One region of the Halomonas sp. C22 genome, then DNA from elsewhere that is predicted to be linked to it. Evidence: predicted binding sites of a transcription regulator. Region 1 holds the regulator's gene; each other region holds the start of a gene.
What was found. The regulator sigma-54, encoded in region 1, starts transcription at its own class of promoters, with help from an activator protein. The targets are predictions, from matches to a motif close to TGGCACNNNNNTTGCTNT.
Positions count from the first base shown of each region.

Region 2: a site for sigma-54 is predicted at 5,156-5,173, ahead of FEU76_RS05845 (urease accessory protein UreD). Genes of this name have one in related genera too.
Region 3: a site for sigma-54 is predicted at 2,120-2,137, ahead of FEU76_RS03030 (HAD-IIB family hydrolase). Genes of this name have one in related genera too.
Region 4: a site for sigma-54 is predicted at 3,962-3,979, ahead of glnA (glutamate--ammonia ligase). Genes of this name have one in related genera too.

Region 1 is NZ_VBVC01000006.1:153,408-160,630, reverse strand. Features, by position in the region: gene FEU76_RS12950 (KdsC family phosphatase) at 1-520, shown strand, start outside; gene lptC (LPS export ABC transporter periplasmic protein LptC) at 521-1,105, shown strand; gene lptA (lipopolysaccharide transport periplasmic protein LptA) at 1,102-1,605, shown strand; gene lptB (LPS export ABC transporter ATP-binding protein) at 1,627-2,373, shown strand; gene FEU76_RS12930 (RNA polymerase factor sigma-54) at 2,479-3,894, shown strand; gene hpf (ribosome hibernation-promoting factor, HPF/YfiA family) at 3,992-4,300, shown strand; gene ptsN (PTS IIA-like nitrogen regulatory protein PtsN) at 4,305-4,772, shown strand; gene rapZ (RNase adapter RapZ) at 4,842-5,774, shown strand; gene FEU76_RS12910 (HPr family phosphocarrier protein) at 5,800-6,069, shown strand; gene pmbA (metalloprotease PmbA) at 6,076-7,223, opposite strand, start outside.
Region 2 is NZ_VBVC01000002.1:540,748-547,970, forward strand. Features, by position in the region: gene ureG (urease accessory protein UreG) at 1-273, opposite strand, end outside; gene FEU76_RS05820 (urease accessory protein UreF) at 297-1,016, opposite strand; gene ureE (urease accessory protein UreE) at 1,006-1,575, opposite strand; gene ureC (urease subunit alpha) at 1,734-3,449, opposite strand; gene FEU76_RS05835 (urease subunit beta) at 3,562-3,870, opposite strand; gene ureA (urease subunit gamma) at 3,894-4,196, opposite strand; gene FEU76_RS05845 (urease accessory protein UreD) at 4,230-5,114, opposite strand; gene FEU76_RS18690 (PepSY domain-containing protein) at 5,260-5,529, shown strand; gene FEU76_RS05855 (copper chaperone PCu(A)C) at 5,722-6,267, opposite strand; gene FEU76_RS05860 (diguanylate cyclase) at 6,316-7,223, opposite strand, start outside.
Region 3 is NZ_VBVC01000001.1:653,073-660,295, reverse strand. Features, by position in the region: gene FEU76_RS03035 (glycosyl transferase) at 1-1,107, opposite strand, end outside; gene FEU76_RS03030 (HAD-IIB family hydrolase) at 1,126-2,031, opposite strand; gene FEU76_RS03025 (OmpA family protein) at 2,686-3,714, opposite strand; gene FEU76_RS03020 (hypothetical protein) at 3,887-4,555, shown strand; gene FEU76_RS03015 (FlgO family outer membrane protein) at 4,561-5,145, shown strand; gene FEU76_RS03010 (glycosyltransferase family 32 protein) at 5,240-6,070, shown strand; gene glyA (serine hydroxymethyltransferase) at 6,152-7,223, opposite strand, start outside.
Region 4 is NZ_VBVC01000010.1:130,715-137,937, forward strand. Features, by position in the region: gene ntrC (nitrogen regulation protein NR(I)) at 1-403, opposite strand, end outside; gene glnL (nitrogen regulation protein NR(II)) at 396-1,457, opposite strand; gene FEU76_RS16405 (DUF4124 domain-containing protein) at 1,644-2,126, opposite strand; gene glnA (glutamate--ammonia ligase) at 2,279-3,685, opposite strand; gene FEU76_RS16415 (hypothetical protein) at 4,273-4,890, shown strand; gene FEU76_RS16420 (acyltransferase family protein) at 4,983-6,008, opposite strand; gene FEU76_RS16425 (alpha/beta hydrolase) at 6,133-7,074, shown strand; gene FEU76_RS16430 (sensor domain-containing diguanylate cyclase) at 7,044-7,223, opposite strand, start outside.

The DNA.
Region 1 (7,223 bases):
AGATCGTATACGCCGTGTAAAACTGCTGGCCCTGGACGTGGACGGCGTGCTGACCGACGGCCGCCTGTACTTCCAGGCCGATGGCATCGAAATCAAGGCCTTTCACACCCAGGATGGCCACGGGCTGAAGCTGCTCAAACGGGTCGGCATTCATGTCGCGCTGATTACCGGCCGTGACTCTCCCATGGTCAGTCAGCGTGCCGCAGCGCTGGGCATCAGCCATGTCTACCAAGGCTGTGAAGACAAGCTCGCCACCCTGCGCGGGCTATGCCAACGGTTAGACATTACCCTGGAACAGGTTGCGTTCTGTGGCGACGACCTCCCGGACCTCGCGCCGATCAAGCGCTCCGGCGTCGGCATCACTGTGCCCAACGCCCCCGACTACATGCACACCCACGCCGACTGGATTACCGATCGCCTGGGCGGGCATGGCGCCGTGCGCGAAATCTGTGACACGCTGCTCACCAGCCAGGGGCACTGGGACGCCGTACTCGACACTTATCTGCACGGTTCCGTCTGAATGGGCATCAGGGTGAGAAAACGCGTCTGGCTGTCGGGCCTGGTCATCACCCTGGGTGGGCTGTTGGTGTGGCTGGACCCACGCGCCCCTCAACAGCGTGAAGTAGACCCCGAGGCCCAGGCCCAAGAGCCCGGACACGTGCTGGAAAATGCCGAAATCACCCTGTTCGGTGAAGACGGCACGCTTCAGCAATCCTTGGTGGCACCGCGTCTGGTACATACCCCGCAGGCGGCCATGACCCACGTGACGTCACCACGCGCCACCCTGTTCGACAGCGAGCAGCGTGAATGGCTGGCCATTGCCGACACCGGCACCTTGAACATGGACTCCCAGGCGCTGACCCTGGCCGGATCCGCGCGCCTGCTGGCGCCGGACGAAGGCTGGCAGCTGGATACCGACCTGCTGCACTATGATGGACTGGAGCGTCATGCCTGGAGCGACACCCCTGTGGTACTGCAGCAGCCACCTCAACGCATCGAAGCCTCACGCATGGATGTCTGGCTGGACGACAGCCGTGTCAGTTTGATCGATAACGTGCGCGGCGTGCATCCGCCCGCCCCCCAATCTTCTCAGGAGTCGCCATGAACGCCCTGCTTCGTACGGCACTGTTCGCCCTTGCCGTTCCCATGGTGGTAGGCGTACTGCCTGCCGCTGCTCAACAACAGGCCCCCGTTGAAGTGGAAGCCGACCGCCTGGACCTGGACCAACGTGCGGGCACGGCGGTCTATACCGGCAACGTCGACATTCGCCAAGGTGAAATGCAGCTGCGCGGAGAGCGTGTCGAAATTCATCGCAACGAGGCGGGCGAGCTCTCCCGGGCCGTCGCCACGGGCGAGCGTGCCTACCTGCGCAACCAGCTGGAAGACCAGACGACGCCCATGGAAGGCTGGGCGCGGCGCATCGTCTACCATGTGTCCGAGCGGCGTGTAGAGTTGATCGACCAGGCCGAACTGACCCAGCAAGGGGATCGCTTCCAGGGTGGACGGCTCGAATACTTCATCGACCGCGGGGTGGTCCAAGCACGCTCCGATGTCAGCGGCAGCGCACCGCAACGCATCCGCATGACCTTACAGCCCGAGCAATAGAGAGAGCCCCTCGTGACAGCCATCAGCCCCGACACTGCAGCGGTCAAGACGCTCCATGCACAGCATCTGGCCAAGAGTTACAAGCGCCGCCGCGTGGTCAAGGATATCAACCTGGAAATTGCCCAAGGCAGTGTCGTTGGCCTGCTAGGCCCCAACGGCGCAGGCAAGACCACCTCGTTCTACATGATCGTCGGCCTGGTGAAGGCCGATGCTGGCAAAGTGGGCATCGACGATCTCGACCTGACCCGGGCGCCGATGCATGAGCGTGCCCTGGCAGGCATCGGCTACCTGCCTCAGGAAGCATCGATCTTTCGCAAACTGTCGGTGGCCGACAATATCATGGCCATTCTGGAAACGCGTCGTGAGCTCGACCGCAGCAGCCGAGAAGCCAAGCTCGAATCTCTGCTGGAAGATTTTCACATCACCCATATTCGCGACAACCTGGGCATGAGCCTCTCGGGCGGCGAGCGGCGGCGGGTGGAAATCGCTCGCTCGCTGGCCACCGAACCTGCCTTCATTCTGCTGGATGAACCATTTGCCGGCGTCGACCCCATTTCCGTGGGCGATATCAAATCGATCATACGCGCCCTCAAGAAGCGTCATATTGGCGTCCTCATCACCGACCACAACGTGCGTGAAACTCTGGATATCTGCGATATTGCCTACATTGTTGGCGACGGACACATCATCGCCAGTGGAAACCCCCAGGAAATCCTCAATAACCAGAAGGTACGCGACGTCTATCTGGGCGCCGACTTCCGGCTTTAAACAATGGCCCACGAAGACATTTTATTTAGTGGCATGCTTATTGCACTTGCACCAAACGGAGAGTCGCTCTAGGGTGGAGCTTTCTGATTAACGAGTGGTTCTCAGATGGTCATGAAAGCTTCTCTTCAACTGCGCATCGGCACACAGCTGACCATGACACCTCAGCTGCAGCAGGCCATTGCGCTGCTTCAGCTATCGACGCTGGACCTTCGTCAAGAAATTCAGCAGGCGCTGGATGCCAACCCCATGCTCGAGCAGGAAGATGAGTTTGGCGAACAGGCCGTCAGCGAGCCTCAGGAAGCCGAGTGGGCAGACAGCATCCCCAGCGAGCTTTCCGTAGACAGCGACTGGTCCGACACGTACCAGGACATGGGGAGCATGGGCGGCAGCAGCGAAGGCCCGGACTTCGAGCGTCAGGCGGCGGGGCAGAGCCTGCACGGTCACCTGCTTTGGCAATTGGCCATGACCGACTTCTCCTCCCGTGAACATGCCATCGCCGAAAGCCTCATCGATGCGCTGGATGCCAACGGCTACCTGACCCAGCCTCTCAACGACATTCGCGAGGGGCTCAAGGCACAAGGCCACGACGGCCTGAGCCAGCGCGAGGTCGAAAACACCCTGCTGCGCCTTCAGCAGTTTGAACCCACCGGAGTATTTGCCCGTGACCTGCGGGAGTGCCTGATGCTGCAGCTGGCCTCGCTGCCCGAAGACACCCCGCTGCTGATGCCTGCCAAACGCCTGGTACGCCAGTTTCTCGAAGCTCTCGGCAAGGACGACATGCGCTTGCTAAAGCGACGCCTGAGCCTCGACGACGAGCAGTTGGACGATGTCATCCGTTTAATTCGCAGCCTTGACCCCAGGCCTGGAAGCGCCTACGGCATCACCGACGACAGCTATGTCACGCCAGATCTGGTGGTACGCCACGATCACGAGGGCTGGCACCTGGAACTCAACCCGGAAGCGCTGCCTCGACTGCGTATTCAGCCCGACTACGCCAGCCTGATCAAACGCGCCGACAAGAGCCAGGACAACCAGTTTCTGAAAGAGCATCTCCAGGAGGCTCGCTGGCTGATCAAAAGCCTTTCGAGCCGCAACGACACCCTGCTGCGCGTGGGGCGCGAGATCATTGCTCGGCAGATCGGCTTTCTGGAGCATGGCGAAGAAGCCATGAAACCGCTGATTCTGGCCGATATCGCCGAAGCGGTGGAGATGCATGAATCGACCATCTCGCGGGTCACTACCCAGAAATACATTCATACCCCGCGCGGGGTGTTCGAGCTCAAGTACTTCTTCTCCAGCCAAGTCAGCGGCCAGGAAGGTGGCGACAGCCATTCCAGCACGGCCATTCGAGCACGCATCAAGAAACTGATTCAGGACGAGCCTCCGGGCAAGCCACTCTCCGACAGCCGTCTGGTCACCCTGCTGGAAGCGGGCGGCATTACCGTGGCCCGCCGCACCGTGGCCAAGTACCGTGAGTCGATGGGTATACCTTCGTCGAGTGAGCGCCGTCGTTTACGCTAGTTAAACGCTCTCGCCCAACAAACTCTCGACGAGGGCTTTGCAATGGCCCAAAAAGGGTTACAATCGAAGTACAGTCCGATGGATAAGGAGCACGTCAATGCAAGTAAACATCACTGGTCATCACGTTGAACTGACTGACGCCTTGCGTGACTACGTAAACGAAAAGCTGGAACGCGTTGAACGTCACTACGACAACATCACGACCGTCCAGGTCACCTTATCTGTTGAAAAGGAGCGCCAGCAAGCCGCCTGCACCCTGCACGCAGCAGGAGCCGACCTTCATGCCGAAGCGCTGGACAACGACATGTACGCAGCCATTGACGCCCTGGCGGACAAAATCGACCGTCAGCTCGTAAAACACAAGGAAAAAGCACAAGCCCGCGCCCAAGGCGCTGGCGTGCGTTAACCCGATGACGTTGGAAACCATTCTCCCCCCGGAGCGCGTGCTGTACGACGTGCCCGGGGGCAGCAAAAAAAGGGTGCTGGAGTTTTTCAGCACCTTTATCGCTCAAAACACGCCCAGCCTGGATAGCCAGGAAGTCTTCAGTCGATTGATTGGCCGTGAACGGCTGGGCAGTACCGGCATCGGCAATGGCGTGGCCATTCCCCACGCACGCAGTCCTCACTGCAGCACGCCCATTGCCGGTTTTCTCAAGCTGGCCGAACCCGTCGACTTCGATGCCATCGATGGTGACCCCGTCGATCTGGTGTTCGTGCTGCTGGTACCCGAAGAAGCCGATGATACGCATTTGGCGCTATTGGGTCAGGTCGCCACGATCATGAACGACGCAGCCACACGTCAGCAATTGCGCAATGTCAGCAGCCAGCGTGAACTGCTGACGCTGTTGACCGACAAGATTCGCGAGCAGGCTGCCTAGCGCAGCCTTTGCCGGGCAGCAAGGCCGTCGGTAACCCCCTATTCCTTCTCAAGCCAAGAGAGATGCGCTATGCAGCTGGTGATCATTAGCGGCCGTTCAGGGTCCGGTAAGTCCATCGCCCTACAGGCTCTGGAAGATCTTGGCTATTACGCCATCGACAACCTGCCTGCCATGCTGCTGGGCTCGCTGGTCGATGAACTGCGTCAACAGGGGGGGCGTACTCATTTGGCCGTCAGCATCGATGCGCGCAACTTGCCTACTGCACTGGAACAGTTGCCTGCTCTGCTGGAAGAACTACGCCAGCGTCAGATCCGTTTTCAGGTCATCTACCTGACCACGGACGCTCGCATTCTGCTGGAGCGCTACTCGGCCACCCGTCGGCGCCACCCGCTGACGCGGGATAGCGACATGACCCTGGAAGAGGCCATCAACAAGGAAGAAGAAACCCTGCTCGAGATTCGGGACCTGGCTGACCTGCTGATCGATACGTCGCGTCTTTCGGTACACGACCTACGCCGCCGCATCACCGATCAGGTTGCTCATCAGCGGCGTGACCAGTTGACCCTGACGTTCGAATCTTTCGGCTACAAACGGGGCGTACCCATGGATGCCGATATCGTGTTCGACGTGCGCTGCCTGCCCAACCCCTATTGGGACCCCAGCTTGCGGCAGTTCACCGGACGCGACGCCAACATCAAGGCCTTCTTGAGTGGCTACCCCATCGTCGATGACATGCGTGACGATATTCATGCCTGGCTGGAGAAATGGCTACCTGCTTACCAAAGCAGTCAACGCAGCTATATGACCGTGGCCATTGGCTGTACCGGCGGACAGCATCGCTCTGTCTACATGGTCGAGCAACTGGCGCAATCGCTGGTCAAGCGCACTGGCGCTATTCAGCTCAGACACCGGGAATTGGGCTTGCAGTACACGCTGAGCGAATTACCCGCTACCGTCGATGCCGCTTCTTCCACCCCTCCCAGCGACACGACGTCGCCCTGATATCACTCGGCAAAAAGGAACCAGAGTGCCTGAAAGAACCTTAACGCTGACCAACCAACGCGGCCTTCATGCCCGCGCCGCCACCAAATTGGTCAAGTGCGGCCAGCAGTTTTCAGCCCGCATTCACGTGTACAAACAGCAGCAAAAGGCCGATGCGGCCAACATCATGTCGCTGCTGATGCTGGCGGCCCCCTGCGGTACGTCACTCACCATTACCGCAGAAGGTGAAGACGCCGACCAGGCCCTCGATGCCATCCAGGCCCTGTTCGACGCCCGCTTCGACGAGGATCAGTAACCCTCGTCAGCTGCCCGCCACCGTCATGGCGTCCACCAGCCAGCTGCCGGTATGAATGCTGCCACGCGTATCGGTATCATCGCCAATCCCCATCAGGCCAGCGAACATGGTGTTGAGATTGCTGGCAATGGTGAACTCTTCGATGGGGTACTGTACCTCGCCATTCTCCACCCAGAAACCGGCCGCACCGCGAGAGTAGTCACCCGTCACAGCATTGACCCCCTGCCCCATCAGCTCGGTGACCCAAATACCCCGCCCCATCTGCTGCAACAGCTCGTGACGCGGTGTCAGCGGGGCCAACAGACGCAGGTTACGCGCTCCGCCAGCGTTCCCCGTCGACTGCATACCCAGGCGACGCGCGCTGTAGGCAGACAGCATGTAGCTGGCGATCCTGCCCTGCTCGATGAAACGGTTATCTCGGGTCTGCACACCCTCGGCGTCGAAGGGCGAGCTGGCCGTGGCGCCGACTTCCATGGGGCGCTCCTCCAGCCCCATCCACTCCGGGAAAAGCGGGCTGCCCAGGCGATCACACAAGAACGATGCTTCACGATATAACGCCCCGCCCGCCAACGCGCCCATCAGGTGGCCTACCAGGCCTGCGGCCAGGGTTGGGTCGAACAGCACGGGAAACGTACCGGTGGGCGGCTTGCGCGCACCCAGCCGCCGCAGGGTGCGTGCGGCCGCTTCGCGCCCGACGTCCTCCGGGTCACGCAGCTGTACGGGATTGCGTGCCGACGTGTAGTCATAGTCGCGCTGCATACCCTTGTCATCCTGGGCGATCAGCATGCAGGACAGCGAATGGCTGCTGCCCTTTTGGGTACCTAGAAAGCCATGGCTATTGGCGTAGACCCGCACGCCCTCGCCACTGGACAACGAGGCACCTTCGGACTGGTGAATACCGTACACGCTGCGCCCCGCCTGTTCACAGCGCAGCGCCAGCTCGATGGCCTGCTCGGTCGAGAGCGCCCACGGGTGGTGCACCTTGAGATCCGGCAGCCGGGTCGCCATCAGCGCAGCGTCTGCCAACCCGGCAGCAGGGTCTTCGCCGGTATAGCGCGCAATTGCCAGGGCCTTTTCCACCGTGGCGCGCAGCGAGGCGCTGCTGGCATCCGTGGAGGAGGCGCTCCCCTTGCGCTGGCCAACGTAGACCGTAA
Region 2 (7,223 bases), on a different contig from region 1:
GCGGGCATGCAGCTCGTCAATGGCCGCCAGGTTCATCGAGGCATCTTCCCGAATCGCCGTGTGCGGGCAGCCGCCGGTTTCCACCCCCAGAATGCGGTCGGCGGGCAGCGCTTCGTGGCGCAGCAGGAAATCGGCGTCTTCGCGGGTGTAGATGTCGTTGGTGACCACGGCAATATCATAATGATCGCGCAGCGCCGAACAGAGCTGCTTGAGCAGCGCGGTTTTGCCGGAACCTACCGGGCCACCCACGCCAACGCGTAAACAGTGAGTCATTGTCTTCTCCTGAATGATGCCAGTTAACTTCTAAATAAACGGGAGTATTGGGTTTCATGCAGGGCGCTGGCCAGTGCCACGCCGGGCAGCACGGGGCCCAGCGCATCGTCGTCCAGGTGCTTCGCCCGATCGACGGCCACGACCAGTTCGCTGCGTAGCCGCTCGATGATACGTTGTGCCGCCGTATGCCCCAGCGGCAGTGCCTTGCAGGCTACGGCCAGCTGGTTTTCCAGCCAGGTCCAGGCAAACCCCAGCTGCGCCTGGTGAACGGGAATGCCCCGTTGATAAGCTGCCCAGCTGAACATCGTGACGTAACCCGCCTGCGGTGGCAAAAGCGGCGTCAGTGAGTCTTCACTTTTCAACAGTTCATCGTTTGGCAACAGGTCCAGGCTGCCCAGCAGCCGTGTGAGTGACGCGCCCAGGCGGCTATCTTCTGCGGCCAGTTCGGCGGTTTCACGGGTAGCGGCCAGCCAGTGGTCCCACTCGGCAACGTCGCCCCCTTGCTGGGCGGCAAAGGCACCGTATAGCCGGTCGATCACCGGCAGTTCACAGCGGGTCAGGCCATCTTCCAGTACCCCGGACAGCCACTCGCTCAGGCTCTCTTCATCGCGGACCCAGCCCAGCTCGAAGGCGCTTTCCAGCCCTTGGGAAAAGGCGAAGGCGCCGATGGGCAGCGCCGGGCTCACCAGTTGCAGCAAGCCCAGCAGCGCCAGGTCTGGCGAGGTGTTTGGCTTAGTGGGCATGGCTGTGTCCATGTCCATGGTCGTGGTCGTGGTCGTGGTCGTGGTCGTGGTCGTGGTCGTGAGCATGGGAATGCCCGTGGCCATGGCTATGACCATGGCCGTGCGAATGCCCACCCCCCACCTGGTTATAGGCGCCCGGCTCGGGGTCGAAGGTGGCGTTGTGGTGCTCGAGCGTCGCGCCCAGCAGCTCGGCCAACTCTTCGAGAACGTGGTCGGGTGGGAAACGCACCCAGCCGCCCTGCTGGTCTTCTCCCAGCGCCAGCTGCACATGGCGATTGCCGAGGTGGTACGCCAGCCGTGCCAGGGGTAAGCCAGTACTCACTCGCGCGGTCACCACGGGCTCGATGGCGGCACAAACGCGCACGATCTCGCCATTTTCGGCTTTCAGGCCTTCACCATCGCGCAATACCGGGCCGCGATCCAGAAACAGGCCCAGCGGCTGGCCGCTGTCGCTTTCGGCTTTCAAGCGGCCACGAATGCGCAGCTCGAAGGGCAGTGTCAGCGTGTCGCTGGCGGTGTCCTCATCTACGGGGCCGAGGCGTTCAATCAGTTTCAACATCGATATCGTCCTGTTATAGCCTTGGGGGGCTCGCCGGGAGCAGCCCTACGAGAGGGCGCTGTAAATACCTCCCTGTACGCTACTTTTGCCATCCATGGCAAAAGACCCTCTCTACGGGCTGCCCCCGGCTCTCGTGTCGCCTAGGATATGTCTTACATTCAAAACAAGTGATACCGCTGCGCCAGCGGCAGTTCAGTCGCGGGCTCACAGGTGAGCAGTTCGCCGTCGCAGCGCACTTCGTAGGTTTGCGGGTCGACGGTGAGCTCTGGGCAGGCGTCGTTGAGCTTCATGTCCTTTTTGCGCACGCCGCGCACGTTCTTGCAGGCCGACAGCGTACTTTGCAGGCCCAGCCGCTCCTTGATGCCCGCATCGATGGCGGCCTGGCTGACGAAGTTGAGCCTTACCTGGCTGGCCGCCCGGCCAAAGGTGCCGAACATGGGGCGGTAGTGCACCGGCTGCGGCGTGGGAATCGAGGCGTTGGGGTCGCCCATGGGCGCTCCGGCAATCATGCCGCCTTTCAAAATCAGCGCCGGTTTGACGCCGAAGAAGGCGGGCTTCCACAGCACCAAATCGGCCAGCTTGCCCACTTCAATGGAGCCAACTTCATGGGCGATGCCGTGAGTAATGGCGGGGTTGATGGTGTATTTGGCGATATAGCGCTTGGCGCGCAGGTTGTCGGCCCCCAGCGCTTCATCTTCCGGCAACAGGCCGCGCTGCACCTTCATTTTATGGGCCGTTTGCCAGGTGCGGCAGACCACTTCACCCACGCGGCCCATGGCCTGGGAGTCGGAGGCGATCATCGAGATCACGCCCAGGTCGTGGAGGATATCCTCGGCGGCGATGGTTTCGCGACGAATACGTGAATCGGCAAAGGCCACGTCTTCGGGAATATTGGGGTCCAGGTGGTGGCAGACCATGAGCATGTCGAGATGCTCGTCGATGGTGTTCACCGTGTAGGGCCGCGTGGGGTTGGTGGAGGACGGCAGCACGTACTCCTTGGAGCAGGCGGTGAGAATGTCCGGGGCGTGGCCGCCGCCTGCACCTTCGGTGTGGTAGGTGTGAATACCACGCTCTTTAAACGCGGCCAGGGTGTCTTCCACGAAGCCGGATTCGTTGAGCGTATCGGTGTGGATGGCGATCTGCACATCGTACTTTTCCGCCACGCTCAGGCAGGTATCGATGGAGGCGGGGGTGGTGCCCCAGTCCTCATGCAGCTTGAGGCCCATCGCGCCCGCTTCCAGCTGCGCTTCGAGCCCTTCCGGCAGGCTGGCGTTGCCTTTGCCCAGCAGGCCGATGTTCATGGGCAGGTCGTCCACGGCCTGGAGCATCTTGCCAATGTGCCACTCGCCGGGGGTGCAGGTAGTGGCGTTGGAGCCCGTGGCGGGGCCAGTGCCACCGCCCAGCATGGTGGTGACACCGCTCATCAGCGCTTCTTCCACCTGCTGGGGGCAGATGAAGTGGATATGGGCGTCAATGCCACCAGCGGTGAGGATCTTGCCTTCACCGGCAATCACTTCGGTGCCGGGGCCAATGACGATCTCGACATCGGGCTGGGTGTCGGGGTTGCCCGCCTTGCCAATGGCGGCGATGCGGCCATTTTGCAGCCCCACATCGGCTTTGACGATGCCCCACCAGTCGAGAATCAGCGCGTTGGTGATCACGGTGTCCATCACCGAGGCATCCTGGCGCTGGCTTTGGCCCATGCCATCGCGGATCACCTTGCCGCCGCCGAACTTCACTTCTTCACCGTAGTGGGTGGCGTCTTTTTCGACTTGAATCCATAGCTCGGTGTCGCCCAGGCGCACGCGGTCGCCTACCGTGGGGCCGTACATATCGGCGTAGGCGCGCCGACTGATCTTGTTTACCGGTTTCATGTATTGCCTCTGCCTCAAGCGTTGAGTCCAGTGCTGGGCGGTCATCGTCTGTGTGACCAGTCACCCAGACGATGACCGCCCTACCGTCGGTTGTTCTTTATTAATCCGTTGGCTAATCGAGCGGCCCCATCACATCGCCACGGAAGCCGTAGATTTCCCGCTTGCCGACGAACGGTATCAGCGTGACTTCGCGGGTTTGGCCGGGTTCGAAGCGGATGGCGGTGCCTGCGGCGACGTCCAGCCGGTAGCCACGGGTTTTATCGCGGTCAAACACCAGCGCCGGATTGGCTTCGGCAAAATGGTAGTGGGAGCCGAGCTGAATGGGGCGGTCGCCAGTATTGGCCACCTCTACGCTGATGCGTTCGCGGCCCGCACACAGCTCGATATCCGCTTCGTGCAACTGATACTCACCGGGAATCATGGCGCTCTCCTAGCGGTGGACGGTTAGTTGATAGGGGTGTGGACGGTGACCAGCTTGGTGCCATCGGGGAAGGTGGCTTCTACCTGCACTTCATCGACCATCTCGGCCACGCCTTCCATGACATCGTCACGGGTGAGGATCTCGCGGCCGTAACTCATCAGGTCGGCGACGCTGCGGCCGTCTCGTGCGCCTTCCATGATTTCAAAACTAATCAGCGCCACCGCCTCGGGGTAGTTGAGTTTCAGGCCGCGCGCCTTGCGCCGCTCGGCGAGCTGGGCGGCCGTGAACAGCATCAGCTTGTCTTTATCTCTTGGGGTCAGTTCCATGGAGTGTCTCCAGCGTTATCAGCGTGTTGCCAATCAGGTTAGCCAAATGCGCGGCGTATGCGCTTCGCGTTCGATCCAGCGCGGGCGTAGTAGCTGCCAGGCGTGTTCACACAGGGCCCAGGCTTCGTTTCGGGATGCACCTAAATAGCGCATCAGCAGTACGCCATGGCGTTCCGTCACTGCCCAGCGGGGGTTATCCGGCAGCGCCTCGCGCAGTGCTTCGATGGCCGCCGGGGCATCATCGAGCCCCACGGCCCACAGCGTGGCCTGCACCGTCGCGCCGCCCTGCCCCCAGCGGCCCACGAAGCGCGGGTGTGCGGGGTCCAGCGGCTGGCGCTCCAGCCATAGCGGCTTGCCGTCCAGGGTCAGGCGGAAGTGCTGCTCGATCTGCCCGGAAACGTAGGGTAAATCGCTGGCCGGGCGTCCGAGCGCCATCACTTCCCAGCCTAGGCAGCGGGCATTACCCTGCAGCACAATATGGGTGCGCTGAGCACCCTTTGAGCCGTTAAACGCGATGGTTTCCTGGGGCAGCCACTCTAAGGTGCCGCCCTCTTCTACCGTCAGCTCGGTGTGCTGTGTCCAGGCGACCCCTTGGCTGTCGGCTTTGTAAAGCTTGTTGGCAGCGGGCGTGGTGAGCAGCGCGTGGGCGCCGCGCTCCACATGGGCACGGATGGTCAGCGCATCACCGCTCACCAGCCCGCCGGGCGGGTGCAACACGTAAACGTGGCACGCTTCCTGGCTGCCTTCCGGGTAGAACGGGCGCTGCACCCGTAGCGGCCCTTGGTGGCGCGCCTGCACTAATCGGGTCACGCCATCGCGGTTGGCAAAGCGCAGGGCCAGCGAGGCGGCCCAGCGGCGCTCGGCGTCAAAGCGGTGGCCGGAATCAGCAGCGGGTGGGGCAAGTTCGCTCAACATCATGGGGCGCTGTCGCTTTCTGGTGGATTCATCATTGCCTTATAAATGCAAAGAATGCGCCAAAATGGTGAAAAGCGCTTTTTTACCGCCATAAAGACCTTTTTTTGAGCCTCAACCCTCTTGCCCAGCCCTTCAATGCACCAAATATGTGCATATAGCCATCACATTGCACCTAACCGGCGAACGGCTGGCGGTGTACGTCAATCCCTATACGGCTGAGGTGCTTGGTTCTCTGGATGACGGGGGAACGGTGATGTGGACCGTTCGCTACCTGCATAGCTTCAAGTTTTTCGGGCAACCCCCACGCAAGCTGATTGAGATTGCCGCGGGCTGGTCGATTTTGTTAGTCGCCACCGGCATTTATCTCTGGTGGCCGCGCAACGGCAGGGGCGGCGTGGTGAGCCGCTGCTCGATATGAGCTACGCCGACTATGGCCCGCTAGGCCGCTGGCTGGAATTTGGGATTAACGTTCGGGGCAGGAGTTTGGGCTTACCAATCAGCTCTTCCTGCTGGCGGTATGCATCGCCGTCATCGTGATATGCGTGGCCGCAGGCGTGATGTGGTGGAAGCGTCGCCCCGCTCGCCAAGGCTAACAGGGCGGTAGGCCGACTTAGTGCGTCGCGTGCCCATGATCATGGGCACCTTTAGGGTGACTACCTTCATGGTGGCTCCCTTCCGGAGAGGCACCCACTGGCAGCACCTGAAGCTCGATCTCCATCGGCTCGGCGTGCTGGAACTCCAGCGTCACAGGGACGGGCGCACCCTCCACGATGGGTGAGCCCAGTTCCATCAACATTAAGTGTAAACCGCCCGGCGCTAGCGTGACGCTCTCGCCCGCCGGTAACTCGATGCCACTGGGCAGGGGTACCATGCGCATCACATCGCCGTCCATCTCCATAATATGGATCTCGACACGCTCGGTGATCGGGCTGGTCGCCCCCAGCAGCATGTCATCGCCATCACCGTGATTGGTGAGAGTGACAAAGCCACCGCCCGCCCCGGCCCCCGGCGGCGTTGCACGGGTCCAGGGTTGCACCACTTCAATAGAGGAGTGGCCCTCCATGGCATCCGAGTGGCCGCTGCCATGATGAGCCGCCATCAGCGGCGTGCTCATGAACAACAGTGCGGTTAACAGCATAAAACGGCGCATCAACATAGTGTTCTCCGTGGGTAACATCGCCAAAACCTAGCGCTTACCGCGATATTACTCAGTGGCAGCGGCAACCACCACCCGGTCACGCCCGCTGCGCTTCGCTTGGTACAGCGCTTGGTCGGCGCGCTGCATCGAGCGTTGGTAGTCTGGGTGGCCATCATGAAGCGTAACCCCGACGCTCACCGTGACGTTCAGTAGCGTATCGGCAGCGGCTAACATCGGCTCTTTGGCCACCGCGTGGCGCAGCCGTTCGGCAAACAGTCGACTGCCGTCTTGATCCGTATCCACCAGCACAATCAGAAACTCTTCACCGCCCATGCGAAACACGTAGTCGCCGCCTCGGGTCGAGCGGTCAAGGATACTGGCTACCTGCCGCAGTACGTTATCGCCAGCATCATGACCATGGGTATCATTAATTGATTTGAAGTGATCAACATCCACCATGAGCAGCGCAAAACACTTTTCCGAGTGGCGCGCGATCTCTATTTCACGGTTCAGCACCACCGAGAGGAACTTGCGATTGAGCAGACGCGTCAGGCTATCGCGGCCTGCTTCGAGCCCCGAGGCGCGATCCAGAACGTCATCCAACAGCATCAAGATCGTGCGAGCCGCATCGCGAATGCTGCTCAACGCAGTCAGGCGACGCTGGCTGTCTGAGTCGCCTAGCTGGGCGAGCCACTCCTCGTCCACGCGACGAACATGCTGTGAAATAGTGGTAATTTCCGGCGCGCCCTCAAAGGCGTGACACGCCTTGTGGTGATACCAAAGCCCAAACTCGGAGCTGGCTAATCGGGGTAAAGCCGTCGTTGCCTGCTGCGCAGCCACGGCAAACATCAGTGCGTTCTCCCAATCGAGCAGTGCCGAGCGCTGCCGCTCGCGCTCATCACCGATGCTCTGGGTCAAAGAGAACAGCTTATAGGCTTCTTCCATACGGGTATTACGATTATTCGCCACTGAAT
Region 3 (7,223 bases), on a different contig from region 1:
GTCCAGAAACAGGTTGCCAGCTTCCAGCAGGTTGCTGGCAAACAGCTCTACCGCCTGCTCTTCGCAGTGGCGGTCCAGACTCAGTCCATTCATGGTGGCGTCGTGGTCATAGGCCTCGATCAAGTCCAGCGCCAACCGATAGTAGGTGGCTTTCAAGGTACGGAAATCTTCGCTGCTAAAACTGACGCCTTGCGTGGCCAGCTTGCGATAAAGTGCCTTGGCGATATCCAGGCTCATGCGGTTCAAACCACCGCTGGCATCCTCTTCGCTCACTGGCTGGTGCTTGTGGTCGTAGGCATCGGCGATATCTACCTGGCACAGCTGGCGATGCGAGTAGTTGCGCTGTAGCTCCGAGAGCACGCCAATTTCCAGCCCCCAATCGGCAGGAATGCGAATGCCCTCCAGCACGTCGCTGCGCATGGCAAACTCCCCCGACAACGGATAGCGGAAACTGTCCAGGTAATCCAGATACGGCAGCGGGCCGCACACGGTCTTCAATGCCCGTAGCAGCGGCGTCACCATCAAACGAGACACCCGACCATTCAGCTTGCCTTCGGCAATGCGTGGGTAGTACCCCTTGCAGAAGCTGTAGTTGAAGCGCGGATGCGCCACCGGATACATCAAGCGTGCCAGCAAGCTGCGGTCGTAGGTCAGAATATCGCAGTCGTGCAGTCCCACCACCGACGAGCGCCCTGACGCCAGCACATACCCCGCGCAGTACCACACATTGCGCCCTTTGCCAGGCTCAAGCGCCCCTAGCCCGTGATGCTCGAGCTCCGCATCCAGCGCTCGCAGCCGAGGACCATCGTTCCACAGAATGCGGGTATGCTGAGGCAAGCGTGAAAAAAACTCACGAGCATAGAGAAACTGCTCTCGGTCGGCCCGATCCAGGCCAATCACGATCTCGTTGAGATAAGGCACCTTGGCCAATTCATCGACAATGGCCGACAGCGCCGGCCCTTCCAGCTCGGAAAACAGCGACGGTAGAATCAACCCCATTGGGCGGCGCTTGGCAAATTGGCACAGCTCCCGCTCGAGATCTTCCACGGGACGACGGGTCAGATTATGAAAATCGGTAATGACGCCATTCTGATGAAAATCACTCATGCGCGCTTCCTCGTTGAGTTAAGCCGTGGTGGTTTGCAGATGGGGCTCCGCCGCTAGCCGGCGGTCGTCTCGCCCCCACCAGTGAGCCACCCCCTCGGCCCATCCGGCTGGCCCGGTTGCCTGGGTGCGATACAGCGCCCGGTTGTGTGGCGCCACCCTCAAGTCATGGCACCCTTTGATCACCACGGCCTGATCGACGGCTTCCAGCATGGAAACGTCGTTGGGACCATCGCCTAGCCCCAGCGCAAGCGGCTGCCGACCGCGTAGCGACGCAAAGCGCTGGATCAACCAGTTCACCGCACTTCCCTTGCCCGATGCCTGCGCCATGACGTGCCAGAAACGACCGCCCTGGGTCATGGTCAACCCATCGCCCTCCAGCGCAGCACGCAATTTTTCCAAGGCATTTTCATCGTCTTCCCAGATCAGCGGCTCGCTGCCCTCGCGCCGCTTGGCTGCTTTGGCACGGGGCTCGTCCAGGCCAGTTCTGGCCATGACCTCTGCCACCTCCATCTCCCCCATGGGCGTAAACTGCAGGTCGAGACGCTGCTTCCAGATGGCCAGGCGTGCACGGATAAAGCGGATATCCACCCCCGTGTGCTTGATGACCACGCCGTCCAGCCCGCTACCCGGCCGGTCAAGGCTGGCATGGCACCAGCCGGGCGGCAGACCAATCACGGCACCGTTTTCAGCAATGAAGGGCGTTGCCGTCAGCCCCAGCGCTTCACGTAGCGGCACCAGTTCGGCCCGCGTTTTGCTGGTGACAGGAATGACCGGCACGCCCAACTGCTTGAGGCGAGCAAGCCAAGGGGCCGCAGGCGAAAAGTCGTAGCTGTGGTGGTCCAGCAAGGAACCGTCGAGATCAGTGACCACCAGACGCGGCTGTAACGCGGGGTCAAGTAGTGCAGGACTAGCGGACTCGGTCATGGCAGCACCTTTTGCAAACTGGAATCAGGTCATTCAAAAGCCGAACGTGATGGCCTTTCGAAAAAAGCACCTAAGGTAGGAAACTACCAAAGCAGAATGCATGCCAGAACGATTTAGTTAATTAAAATCAAATAATTAAAACACGCGAAAGCTCCCAATAAAGACAGCACCAAAATAGGGCAAGCGAAGGCGCACCAAAATAGCGCAAATAAACAGGGGCCAAGAGGCGGGAGTATTGCCAGAAATTGTACAAGAATTATCTGATAGAGCGCCCACAACGACACAACAACAAAAATTTTTACACCAATCCTTGGCAAACATTTAAAAATAGCTATACTCGAATTGTACCCACTGGCGATCTCGTACACCCCCTCACCAGATGTCAGTGGGCTGCAGTGAGCCAAGCCCTTTGATGCCCGCCACCCCCCTGGCGGGCTTTTTTTGTTCAGCAAAAGCAAAGCAGTCCCAAGCCTGCCTGTGGAAGGCCAATTCATTGGCTTATAGCCAGAGCAGCCACCCAGGCTATCCTGTGGAAGGCCAATTTCATTGGGCGACTGCCTGAGTAGCCACCCCAATCAAGCCAAGTGCAGGAATCATCGCGAGCTGAAGCCTCCTCTTACAACAGTGAGCTGCCCCAAGCCAGCGTGTGGGTGCTTACTCTACGTGAATCACTACTTCGACACGTCGATTGCGGGCGCGCCCCTCGGCGCTGCTGTTATCTTCCAGTGGGCGAGTGTCGGCAAAACCGACCGCGCGCAGCCGTTCAGGTTCGACCCCTGCAGCCTCCAGTGCTTCGACGATGGCAATGGCCCGTGCGCTGGAAAGCGCCCAGTTGGACGAAAACTCGGGGGTATTGATCGACTGACTATCCGAGTGCCCTTCGACCCAGACTTCACCGTCGTAGCGCTGAATGGTTTCCAGCAGGCTTCCCACCAGCGATGTACCGCCCTCTGTCAGCCCAGCGGTGGCTGAAGGAAACAGCAGCTGATCCTGCACGCGCAGGCTGATGCCTTCTGCCACTCGGGAGACCTCGACGCCATCCAGGTCAGGCAGGTAAAGGGACGATTCGACCCGCTCAGACAACTGCTCGTCCAGTGCCAACGCACTGCTGATGGCCTCGTCCTCCACCTGCTGGACGTTGACGGGCGGACGGTCGGTCAACAGCACCATGTAATTTGCCAGTGGCTGGCCCGAGCGCTGAGTTTCATGGGTAAGCAGCGGCGTGGGCAGCGCAGGCAGGTAACGCTCCAGCAGCGGCGCTACCGGCGATGCTGGCTCGACAGGTGCCAGCGCCAGCAAAGGCGGCACCTCGGCGGGTTCAGGCATCACCATGACCGGTGCGGGCAGCCCAGCCACCCCCAAGGCCGCGCTGATGGCCATCGGGCTGAGCGTTCCGGGCTCATTCAGATAAGCAATGTTGCGCTTTTGGCGACGTTCATCCAACAGCGCAGGCAGCGGAACTTCCAAGGTAGGCACACTGCTTTCACTGATCTCGGTGTCAGGTGCTTCCGGGTTCCAGTTGGGGCCAGTGACCCCGGCAGCAGCAATGATGATCACGAACAGCGCCACCAGTAGCGTCATGATGTCGATGTAGCTGATCATCCAGCCATTGTTGCTATCGTCTTCCGGGTAAGATGACAGCAACGAATCGTGACGAGGGCCGCTACGATGGTCCTCAAGCATGGGGGTTACTCATTCAAGTTTTAAACCTCGTGGCCGATCTACTATGAGCATGGCAAACTAGTCTATCAAAAAGCCGTTTACTAGCGATAAGGAACTACCGGTGCGCATTCGTCCTCTGCTGTCTCTCACTCGCCGCTGTCTTGCCCCACTTGGGCTAGGCGCGGTTGGCCTGATGCTAAGCGGCTGTTTTTACGCCAACACATCACAAACGCCGATTGCTACCACCTACCCTTACAGTGAACAACAGCGCATGCAGGCTGCCCAGCACTGGGAAGTCCTGGCCCGACATGAAGCGGCAGGTATCCTGGCCAGCGAACGGGTACGGTTCCGCGACCTGCACATTCTCGCCCCCGAACACGCACAGTACGGCAGTTATTACAGTGGCGGAGAGTTCGAACGAGGTTTCAGAACCCTGCTGACCAGCGAGCTGGTGTCACGCGGTGGCAGCGTCACTACCCAGCCCCGTGCCAACGGAGCAACGGTTCAGATCGATGTGGAAGTCGTTCAGCATCGTGACCGTGGCTATACGCGTCCGCCTTTTGGTGCTTACACGGCGCTGGCAACCGGCATTGCCGTCGCCAGCTTTCCCATCCGCCACTGGAGTGAGCCTGGGCTGGCACTGATCCCGGCCGGCATCCTCGCCGACTCTGTCGGGGGTAGTTGGACACCCACCAGCAACGAAGAGATCATCGTCACCACACAGATCGTTGAACAGGATCAAATCCTCTACTCTTCGTCCAATATCTATTACATTAATGCCGGTGATCGGCGCCAGTATGCACCCCATAGAGTGCCTCAGGCTCCCACGACGCCGACTATTTCCATCACCGACACTTGGTAACCTTTATGCTGTTGACGCTTATGACGGTGCTTCCTGTCTCTTACCGCCGCGCCATGAACACTGCTGCGCTGAGCCTTGCGCTATTGATGCTGACGGGCTGCGCATCGCTTGGCAACAGCAGCCAACCTGAAGCGCCCAAACCAGACCTGTCTGAACTTGCACATCAAGCTGCCCAGCAAATGATGGCAAGCAACCCCGATCTTACCCGCTATAGCCCCATGATTGCGGCCACCTTCGTCAGCATCGACAACTTGAGCCAGTCGTCCACTTTTGGACGCATCAGTTCGGAGATCATGGCCTCGGCACTTGCCCAGCAAGGCATGCAGGTGCGGGAGGTCAAGATGCGCGATAGCATGTTCATCGAAGAGAATGTGGGAGAGCTGATTCTCTCCAGGCAAGTACAACGTTTGAGCTCTCAGCACAATGCTCGCTCCATTCTCATGGGAACCTATGCACAAGGTCAGGACTCTCTGTATGTGAGCGCACGGGTGGTGCGTGCTGGGGATGCGTTGGTCTTGGGCAGTGCAGACTTCCGCCTCCCCTTGGACAACAACATCCGCAGTTTGCTGGAAAGCCAAGGCGGTTGGTGATGGCCGGGTAAATGATCCAGCACCATCAGATAGTATCGAAGAGCCTGAGGAGCCTACTCCCCAGGCTTTTCATTGAAATGAGCAAAGAGAGCCAATGCCGTCTCAAACAAAATCTCGCAAGCCGCATATCGTGGCGACCAGCAGAATCATCAAGCTATTGGCCAACATCACCAAGCTGTTGAGCTATGGTTTTCATGCCCTGTTCCCCAAAAAGCGCTTTACGCTCCCGGAACAAGCGGCGCCCTGGCTGAAGCCCAAAGAGCCAACGCCCATTCCCAAGATCATCTGGCAGACCAACTTCACCAACAAGGTCACGCTGCCCGTTTATCTGAATTATCTGTTCAACCGCCTGATGGCACCGCGTTTCGAGTATCGGTTCATGATTACCGAGGCCAGAAAAGCGTTCATTGCCGACCACTACCCCGCAGAGATCAATCAGCAATATGATCGCCTGCAAATCGGTGCTGCCCAAGCCGACTTCTGGCGGCTGCTGGTGCTCTACCAACACGGTGGCGTGTATCTGGACATCGATGCCCATGCGATCTGGCCCTTGGCCAACACGTTAGGCAAGCATGAGGAGCTTTACATCACCACACGCCGTGGTGAGCTCAGCAACTATTTCATTGCCAGCCGCCCCGGCAATCCGAACCTGTTGAGGCTGATCGAGCGAGTCCAGCACAATATCCAGGACAGCTCCCTGACCAACGTCTTCGAGTTGACCGGGCCGGGGGTTTTCATCGCGCTACTCGATCAACAGGCCGTGCCCACTGTCTCCTATCGGCATGCCTGCAATCAGGGCAGCTTCACCAATGAGCATTTTCAGTATATCGACAAAAAAGCGGGAAAATGGACCAAAGAGCAGCGTACCGTCAGCGTTGTGAGACCAGAGCCTGCGCGTGATGCTCAGGACCGTTCTGCCGATTGATACGTGCTTAGGAAACGCGACCTACCATAAAAAAACGCTAGCCCGAGGCTAGCGTTTTTTACTTGCTGAAGGCAGTAGCGCTTACTTGTAAACCGGGAAGCGACCACACACCTCTGCCACTTTATCCAACACCTGGGCTTCGATGCCGCTGGTGTCTTCGCCTTTGGCCAGGACGTCGAGGATATCGCAGATCCAGCCCGCCAGTTGGGTACACTCTTGCTCACCGAAACCACGGGTGGTCACTGCCGGGGTGCCGATACGCAGGCCAGAGGTGACGAACGGGCTTTGCGGGTCGTTGGGCACGGCGTTCTTGTTGACGGTGATGTGGGCACGGCCCAGGGCAGCATCCGCATCTTTGCCGGTCACGCCCTGCTTGATCAGAGAAAGCAGGAACAGGTGGTCTTCGGTACCGCCCGAGACGATGTCGTAGCCACGCTCGATGAACACGGTTGCCATGGCCTGTGCGTTCTTGACGACCTGCTGCTGGTAGGTCTTGAACTCGGGTGCCATGGCTTCCTTGAAGCAGATCGCCTTGGCCGCGATGACGTGCATCAGCGGGCCGCCCTGGCCGCCGGGGAAGACGGCAGACTGGAGCTTTTTCTCGATCTCGGGGTTGTTTTCTGCCGAGAGGATCACGCCGCTACGAGGGCCACGCAGGGTCTTGTGGGTGGTGGAGGTGACCACGTGGGCGTGGGGCAGCGGGCTGGGGTAGACACCGGCCGCCACCAGACCCGAGACGTGGGCCATATCGACCAGCAGGTAAGCCCCTACTTCATCGGCGATTTCGCGGAACTTGGCCCAATCGACAATCTGGGAGTAGGCCGAGAAGCCTGCAATGATCATTTTCGGCTGGTGCTCACGGGCCAGTTGGGCCACTTGAGCGTAATCGATCAGGCCTTGCTCATCGAGACCGTACTGGATGGCGTTGTAGTGCTTGCCAGAGAAGTTGGGCTTGGCACCGTGGGTCAGGTGACCGCCCGCATCCAGGCTCATGCCGAGGATGGTGTCGCCGGGGCTGACCAGCGCCTGGAACACGGCGCTGTTCGCCTGGGAGCCGGAGTGCGGCTGCACGTTGACATAAGTAGCGCCAAACAGCTCTTTGGCGTAATCGATAGCCAGGTTCTCGGCGATATCGACAAACTCGCAGCCGCCG
Region 4 (7,223 bases), on a different contig from region 1:
CCGGCCGCTGCCGCTCGCGGGCATGGGCCACCGCGCGCCGCACCAGCGCCAGCGCTTCGTCGACATCAAAGGGCTTGGGCAGGTACTCGAAAGCCCCCCCTTGGTAAGAAGCCACCGCGCTATCCAGATCCGAGTGGGCGGTCATGACAATGACGGGCAGGTCGGGATGGGCGGCACGCACGCGGGACATCAGGTCGAGGCCGTCGATTCCCGGCATGCGAATATCGGTGACCAGCACGTCCGGCGGGTTTTCCAGCAGCCGAGCCAGCGCCGTATCCGCCCGCTCGATACACTCTACATCCAGGTCGGGTTGCGCCAGCGCGCGCTCCAGCACCCAGCGGATAGCGCGGTCATCATCGACGATAACCACCCGTGCAACATCGGTACGTGTCGCCTCAGTCATGACGCATCTCCGGTAAATTAATAACCAATGGAATCAGTAAACGAAATTCGGTGTGTCCGGGTCGGGAATCGCATTCGATCAATCCTTGATGTTGGTGCAAAATTGACTGAGCAATCGACAGTCCCAGGCCGCTGCCTTCCGCGCGACCTGACACCATGGGGTAGAAGAGCGTTTCGCGAAGCGCATCGGGAATGCCGGGGCCGTTATCGATGACACCCACCTCACTGACCAGCCGATGACGCTCGGCCCCCAGAGTGAACTGGCGGCGGGCACGGGTGCGCAGGGTCAGCGTGGGGGACGGCGTGTCGGCTTCGCTCATGGCCTGTACCGCGTTGCGGGCCACGTTCAAGACCGCCTGAATCATCTGCGACTCGTCGCCAGAGAGGTCGGGCAAGCTGGGGTCGTAATCGCGATGAACGGTGACCTGCGGGTGCTCGGCCAGCAATAGCGCACGCACGCGTTCCAGCACTTTGTGAATGTTCACCGGCTCATGCTTGATGATGCGATTGGGGCCCAGCATGGAGTCCACCAGATCGCGTAGACGATCCACTTCCTCGACGATGATGTGGGTAAACTCCCGCAAGGCCGGGTCGTCCAGGTCGCGCTCCAGCAGCTGCGCCGCACCGCGGATACCGCCCAAGGGGTTTTTCACCTCATGGGCCAGCCCGCGGGCCAGTACCTTGATGGTTTCCTGGCGGGTGGTCAGCGCTTCTTCTCGGGAAATCTGCATCAGCCGGTCGCGGGGCTCCACCTCCAGCAGCAGCTCTTCGGCAGACAGCGGCGTCACGGTGTAATCCACCGTCAAGGGTTCACTGTTGAGCGGCGTAATACGCGCTTCGCGTTGGGTGTAAGGGTGAAACGCATCGCGTGCCTTGGCCAGCACGTCATCGATACTCTCATCGCCGCCCAGCAAGGTATCCAGACTGATGCCTTGTACGCGGCTGAAGCTCACCGCCAACAGCGCCTCGGCGGCCGGATTCATCCAGCGAACCCGAAGTTCGCCGTCCAGCAGCAGTACCGCCGTGGTGAGGTGTTCCAATAAGCGCTGATACATGGCGTGTCCTGAAGCGTCGCTAACCGTTGCGTTAGAGATTTAGCTGAGGAAGTGCAAAAAGCGCGCCAAGTTACCCAAAACGACGCCATGCACGGCTTGGGGGCAGCCTGCCGGTGCCGCTCGGGCATTTATAGCGCACGGGCAGGGAGATTTAGCCAGCCTGATGCACCATTATAGTGCATTGCATTAATCGGCGATAAAAATCGTCACCTGATCGGTGCGATGTTGAATACGCCCCTGACTGTCCAGCAGCTCTGCCTGCAAACGATGCTGCCCTGGGGGCAGGCCTGCCAGCCAAAAAGCATCGCTGTGCAGAGGAGATTGGCTAAGCTCGCCGTTGACGAGCAGCTGGATCTGGTGGTCCTCGCGCAGCGCAGGGGAAACGCTGACCTCCACGGGCGTCATGCCACCGCGCAGCGACGCCCCTGGCGCGGGGGCAACGATGACGAACCGGTCATAAGGCATGAACGGCTGGCCCGGACGCCCCAAAGGCCGTGCCGCCGAAGGCGCGGCTGGGCGGGTGGCGGCAGGCAAGCTGGGCAAGGGCGCCAGCCGCAGCACTTCGCCTCCGCGCTCGGGGTTATCGGTAAACGTGACGTTGCCCTGGGCATCGACGATGCGGTACACCGTTTGCGCCTGGGCAGCGCTTACCCACAGGCAGGCAGCCACGAAAACCCCTGTGGATAATATGGCTGACCATGCAACACGCCGCTTGCTCACCACGCTGTCTCCTCACCTATGCTGCCCATAAAAAAACCCCGCCGAAGCGGGGTTTTGGCTCGTCACACCGCAAGGGTGATCTTAGCAGTCATGCCATCAGCTTAGCAGCTGTAGTACATGTCGAACTCGATCGGGTGAGTCGTCATGCGGATACGCTCAACGTCTTCCATCTTCAGTTCGATGTAGGCGTCGATCATATCGTCGGTGAACACGCCACCTTCGGTCAGGAACGCACGGTCAGCATCGAGTGCTTCCAGTGCTTGATCCAGGCTGTTGGCCACTGTCGGTACGGACTTGCCTTCTTCTGGCGGCAGGTCGTACAGGTTCTTGTCCATGGCATCGCCAGGGTGGATCTTGTTCTTGATACCGTCGATACCCGCCATTAACATCGCTGCGAACGCCAGGTAGGGGTTGGCAGTCGGGTCAGGGAAGCGAGTCTCTACACGCTTGCCTTTCGGGCTGGCAGTGTAAGGAATACGGATAGACGCAGAGCGGTTACGAGCACTGTAGGCCAGCATGACCGGCGCTTCGAAGCCCGGTACCAGACGCTTGTACGAGTTGGTAGAAGCGTTGGTGAAGGCGTTCAGAGCACGGGCGTGCTTGATGATACCGCCGATGTAGTACAGCGCCATTTCAGACAGGCCAGCGTACTCATCGCCCGCGAACTGGTTCTGACCATCTTTCCAGAACGACTGGTGTACGTGCATACCAGAACCGTTGTCGCCTACCAGCGGCTTCGGCATGAAGGTAGCGGTCTTGCCGTAAGCGTGCGCCACGTTGTGGATCACGTACTTCATTTCCTGAACTTCGTCGGCCTTCTTCACCAGCGTGTTGAACTTCACGCCGATTTCGTTCTGACCGGCGTTGGCCACTTCGTGGTGGTGTACTTCGACAGTCTGGCCAATCGCTTCCAGGGTGTTACACATGGCACCACGGATATCGTGGAAGCTGTCGACCGGCGGAACCGGGAAGTAGCCACCCTTGAGGCGCGGACGGTGACCCAGGTTGCCAGTCTCGACCTTGCTGTCGGTGGCCCAGGCGCCTTCGTCGGAAGTGATCTTGTACATGGATCCTTGAATGTCGGACTTCCAGTGCACTTCGTCGAAGATGAAGAATTCGGGCTCGGGGCCGAAGAACGCAGTGTCACCCAGGCCAGTGGACTCGAGGTAAGCCTCGGCGCGCTTGGCGATGGAACGCGGGTCACGGTCATAGCCCTGCATGGTGGCAGGCTCGATGATGTCGCAACGCAGGATCAGGGTAGCGTCTTCGGTGAAGGGGTCCAGGAAGCCGGTGCCGTCTTCCGGACGCAGGATCATGTCAGACTCGTTGATGCCTTTCCAGCCATTGATGGAAGAACCATCGAACATCTGGCCGTTTTCAAAAAACTCTTCGTTCACGTCACGCGCAGGCACGGTCACGTGCTGCTCTTTACCGCGTGTGTCGGTGAAACGCAGGTCTACCCACTTAACGTCATGTTCTTCGATTAGCGCAAGAGTCTTGGCTGACATAGTGTCCTCCGGTATGAGCGTGGCTTAGAGCTTGAAACAATAAGCTATCGATAAAAGTGTTATTCAACAAATCGTCTACATGCCTTGGCACGTGGCGCGTTTGTCTTTTTTGTTCGCTTTACGTTTGCTTGACCATGGATAACAAATCGCCCAGCGATCATTTCAGACCGGCTATCGTTGTAGCACGCCAAGCGGCTTCTGCCTATGGCCTGCTAGCGACTGACAAACGGCCCATGAAACTGTTCATGAAACTGCCTACGAAGCTGTCACGAAATATAAGCACGTAGCATGCCAACTTTGCACCAATATGGCTTTTAAAAAAATAACAGCATGATTCAAAAAGCAAAAATCATTTTCTCCGATGCCTCCTGATGTAGCATTTACCCACTACGCTACTGCATAGAGCACGTCTCAAGCTCAATATGCACCAAAAAAATACAAAAAATTCCCTTATTGCACAAAATCAGTGCATAGCAAGGCAGTCTATTTTTATGCTTTTCTCCACCATTTCTCCTTGCTACGAAAAGAAACCAATGCCTACAATAAATTACAAACGGAAAGTTTTTACTACGAAGGAAGCCGCTTTCATGGGTACGGTTTGCTTTATCGTCGATGCTTCCGTGGCGGGAGCCTGGCTTCCTCGCCACCTGCGCTCCATTCGTCAATCTGGCCTGGCCGAGCATCTCGTGCCCGTGATCGTGACCGCCGCGTTTCTGGATGAGCGCTTCGCGACCCTGGAGCATCGTTTCCACGCCCACTGCCTCGTCACCCCAGAGAAGAAACTGGGCGCTCGCCTGAATCAGGCGGCGTATGTCAGCCAGGCAGAATGGCTGCTGGTGGCCATGCACAAACAGGTACTGCCTGCACAGCTATGGCCCCTGCTGTACCCCGAGCTGGATACGCAAACGCTGGATGCGCTGATCATCAGCGCGATGACGCCTCGGTTGCCAGAACGCCTCTGGCAGCAGCTACGTGGCCCTAACGCCGCATTGCCCCCTTACATGGCCATCAGCCGAACCTGGCTGGAACGCCTGGGAGGCTTCGACCCCGAGCTGGAGGTCACGGCAATGACCGACCTGCTCCAGCGCCTGCATGCCTGCCCCACCCGCCTGAAGACCCTCAGCGGGCAAGCACTGGGGTTGCCGCGAGGCTCGCCACTGAGCGCGTTGAAAGCACGCTTTTCTACCGAAACACCCCCACATTGATCGTCGCCCTCATCCCTTCATCACTCTTCAACGCCTTCCCCAATGCACAAGGCATACTGAACGGCCCCAGCGAGGCTTACCTAACGCCAACCTCATACTTTCAGGCGTTTGCCAAATAGCATGGCGCCCCAGGTGGTGGTGTTCACCGCCTTGTTCAACAGCACCGAGCCCACGCTGGCCACCACGATCAAGAGCAGTGCGTAAAGCACCAGCGGCAGCGTTTCCACGCCGACCAAGGTATCGGTAATGGCAAAAAACATCGGGTGAGCCAGGTAAATACCGAAGGAGTAGGCATTGATATAGCGCACCCAGCCAGGCGCTCGGCGCCCCTTCAAGCGGCGCATGGTCACCAGCACGAACAGCACGAAAAAGGGAATGACCCAGACTTCCTTGGAAGAGAACGCCAGCCAATGAGCAAAGGTGGCCATCACGATCAGCGCCACCCACCCCCATAGCCAACGGGACTGCGACAGCGTTTGCAGCCACACGGGGCGCTCCTGCAGCACGGCACGAGGTGCCAGCGGGTAATAGCGCACCAGTACCAGCGCCAGAAAGAAGAGATACACCCACCCCAGGGGCGCGATCCACAGCAAGTAGCCAGGGGGTTCTACCTGGAACCAGTACGCCAGCCCCCAGTAGGCCATGCTGACTACACACGCCACCCACAGCCAGGGCACCGGATTCACCCGCCACAGCTGCCAGCGGGTAAATGCCCAATACGCCGCATAGAACTGCATGGCGATGATCAAGAAATACCCGTGCCAGCCCGCATAGATGAAGTAGCTGCGCGCATTGGCCAGGAAGCCCACGGCATCGTCGCTGCCCGACAACCGCCACCACTCTGCCGTCGAATAGATGAAGCCATACATCAGGTAAGGCAGCATGACGTACTTGACCCGCTGGAGCAGAAAGCCCGGCGGGACCTGCTTGTCGTAACGCACGGCGAAAACGAATATCGAGATGAACAGGAACACGGGGGTGCCCAACACCAGGGGAATCCGCATGAGGTCGGTGGCCAGGTTATCTAACCGCTGGTTCAAATGGTCCAGCCAATGAAACAAAAAAACGGCAATGCAGCCGTAAGCACGAAGCCAGTAGATTTCCTCGATTTTCTGCATCCAGCCTCCCGGTTTTCCCCCAGCGCACCGCCTAGCCGCTATCCTGTTAACAGCGTCCGAGAGTGAACACCCGCGAGCCGCCTGTTGTCCGACCTTGTAAATGCCCGTAAATTCCGGAGGCCCCGTGATCAGAAGAACTGCCTTGCAACGCATTGCTCTGCTGGCTGGACGCTTGGCCGGACTCTTTGGCTGGCTGGTGTTGAGCAACGTCGCACTGGCAGGCGAGGTGGTGCGCGACCAGTTCTACTCCCCCACGCTGGGCTACGATTACCCTTATACGCTTTATTTACCCGATGGCTATGACAGCCAGGCGACAACACCCTACCCCGTGATCTACCTGCTGCACGGTTCGTTTGGTAACGAGCTGGACTGGGCCACTCGGGGTAACTTGCCACAAGTGGCAGACCGGCTGATACAGGCAGGGCATATTCCCCCCGCCGTGTTCGTGATGCCAGGCAGCCGCAGCTGGTGGGTAGATGGCCATAACGAACCCGCCCGCAGCGCCTTTTTCAACGACCTGATGCCTCACATCGAAGCCCACTACCACGTGGGCACCACTCGTGAGCAGCGAGGAGTGGCCGGGCTTTCGGCAGGCGGCTACGGCGCGCTCAACTTCGCGCTGGAACACCCCGAAATGTTTGCCGCCGCCGCCGCGCTGAGCCCCGCCAGCTACGTGCCCACGCCGCCCAGCAACTCTTCGGCGCACCGCCACCCCACCTTTCTGGATGAACGAGGCCAGTTCGACCAGGCACTGTGGGAGCAGCTCAATTACCCCGCTCACCTGGAACACTATCGCCTTCAGGTCACACCGCGCCCCGCCGCCGAACAGGGCGACACTCCGCCCGTGCCGCTCTACATCAGCGCCGGGCGCAGTGACGTATACGACGCCGAATACCACGCTCGCCAGCTACGCCAGGCCATGGAACGCATTCAGCCAGAGCTGGTGCGGCTAGACCTGTACCCCGGTGGGCACACTTGGCGTGTATGGCGGGCCAGCCTGCCCGCCGCGCTCAACTTCCTGTTCCAGTACGTGGGTCACGAAGCACCTGGCGAAACGGGCGCATAGAGCACCGCCTGGTTACGCCCCTGCGCCTTTGCCTGATACATCGCCTGGTCGGCACAATGGATCAGCGTGGACTCTTCAGCAGCGTGCAGGGGCAACAGCGCCACTCCAATACTGGCCGAGACATGGACTTCCCCCACCGACAGCGTGAA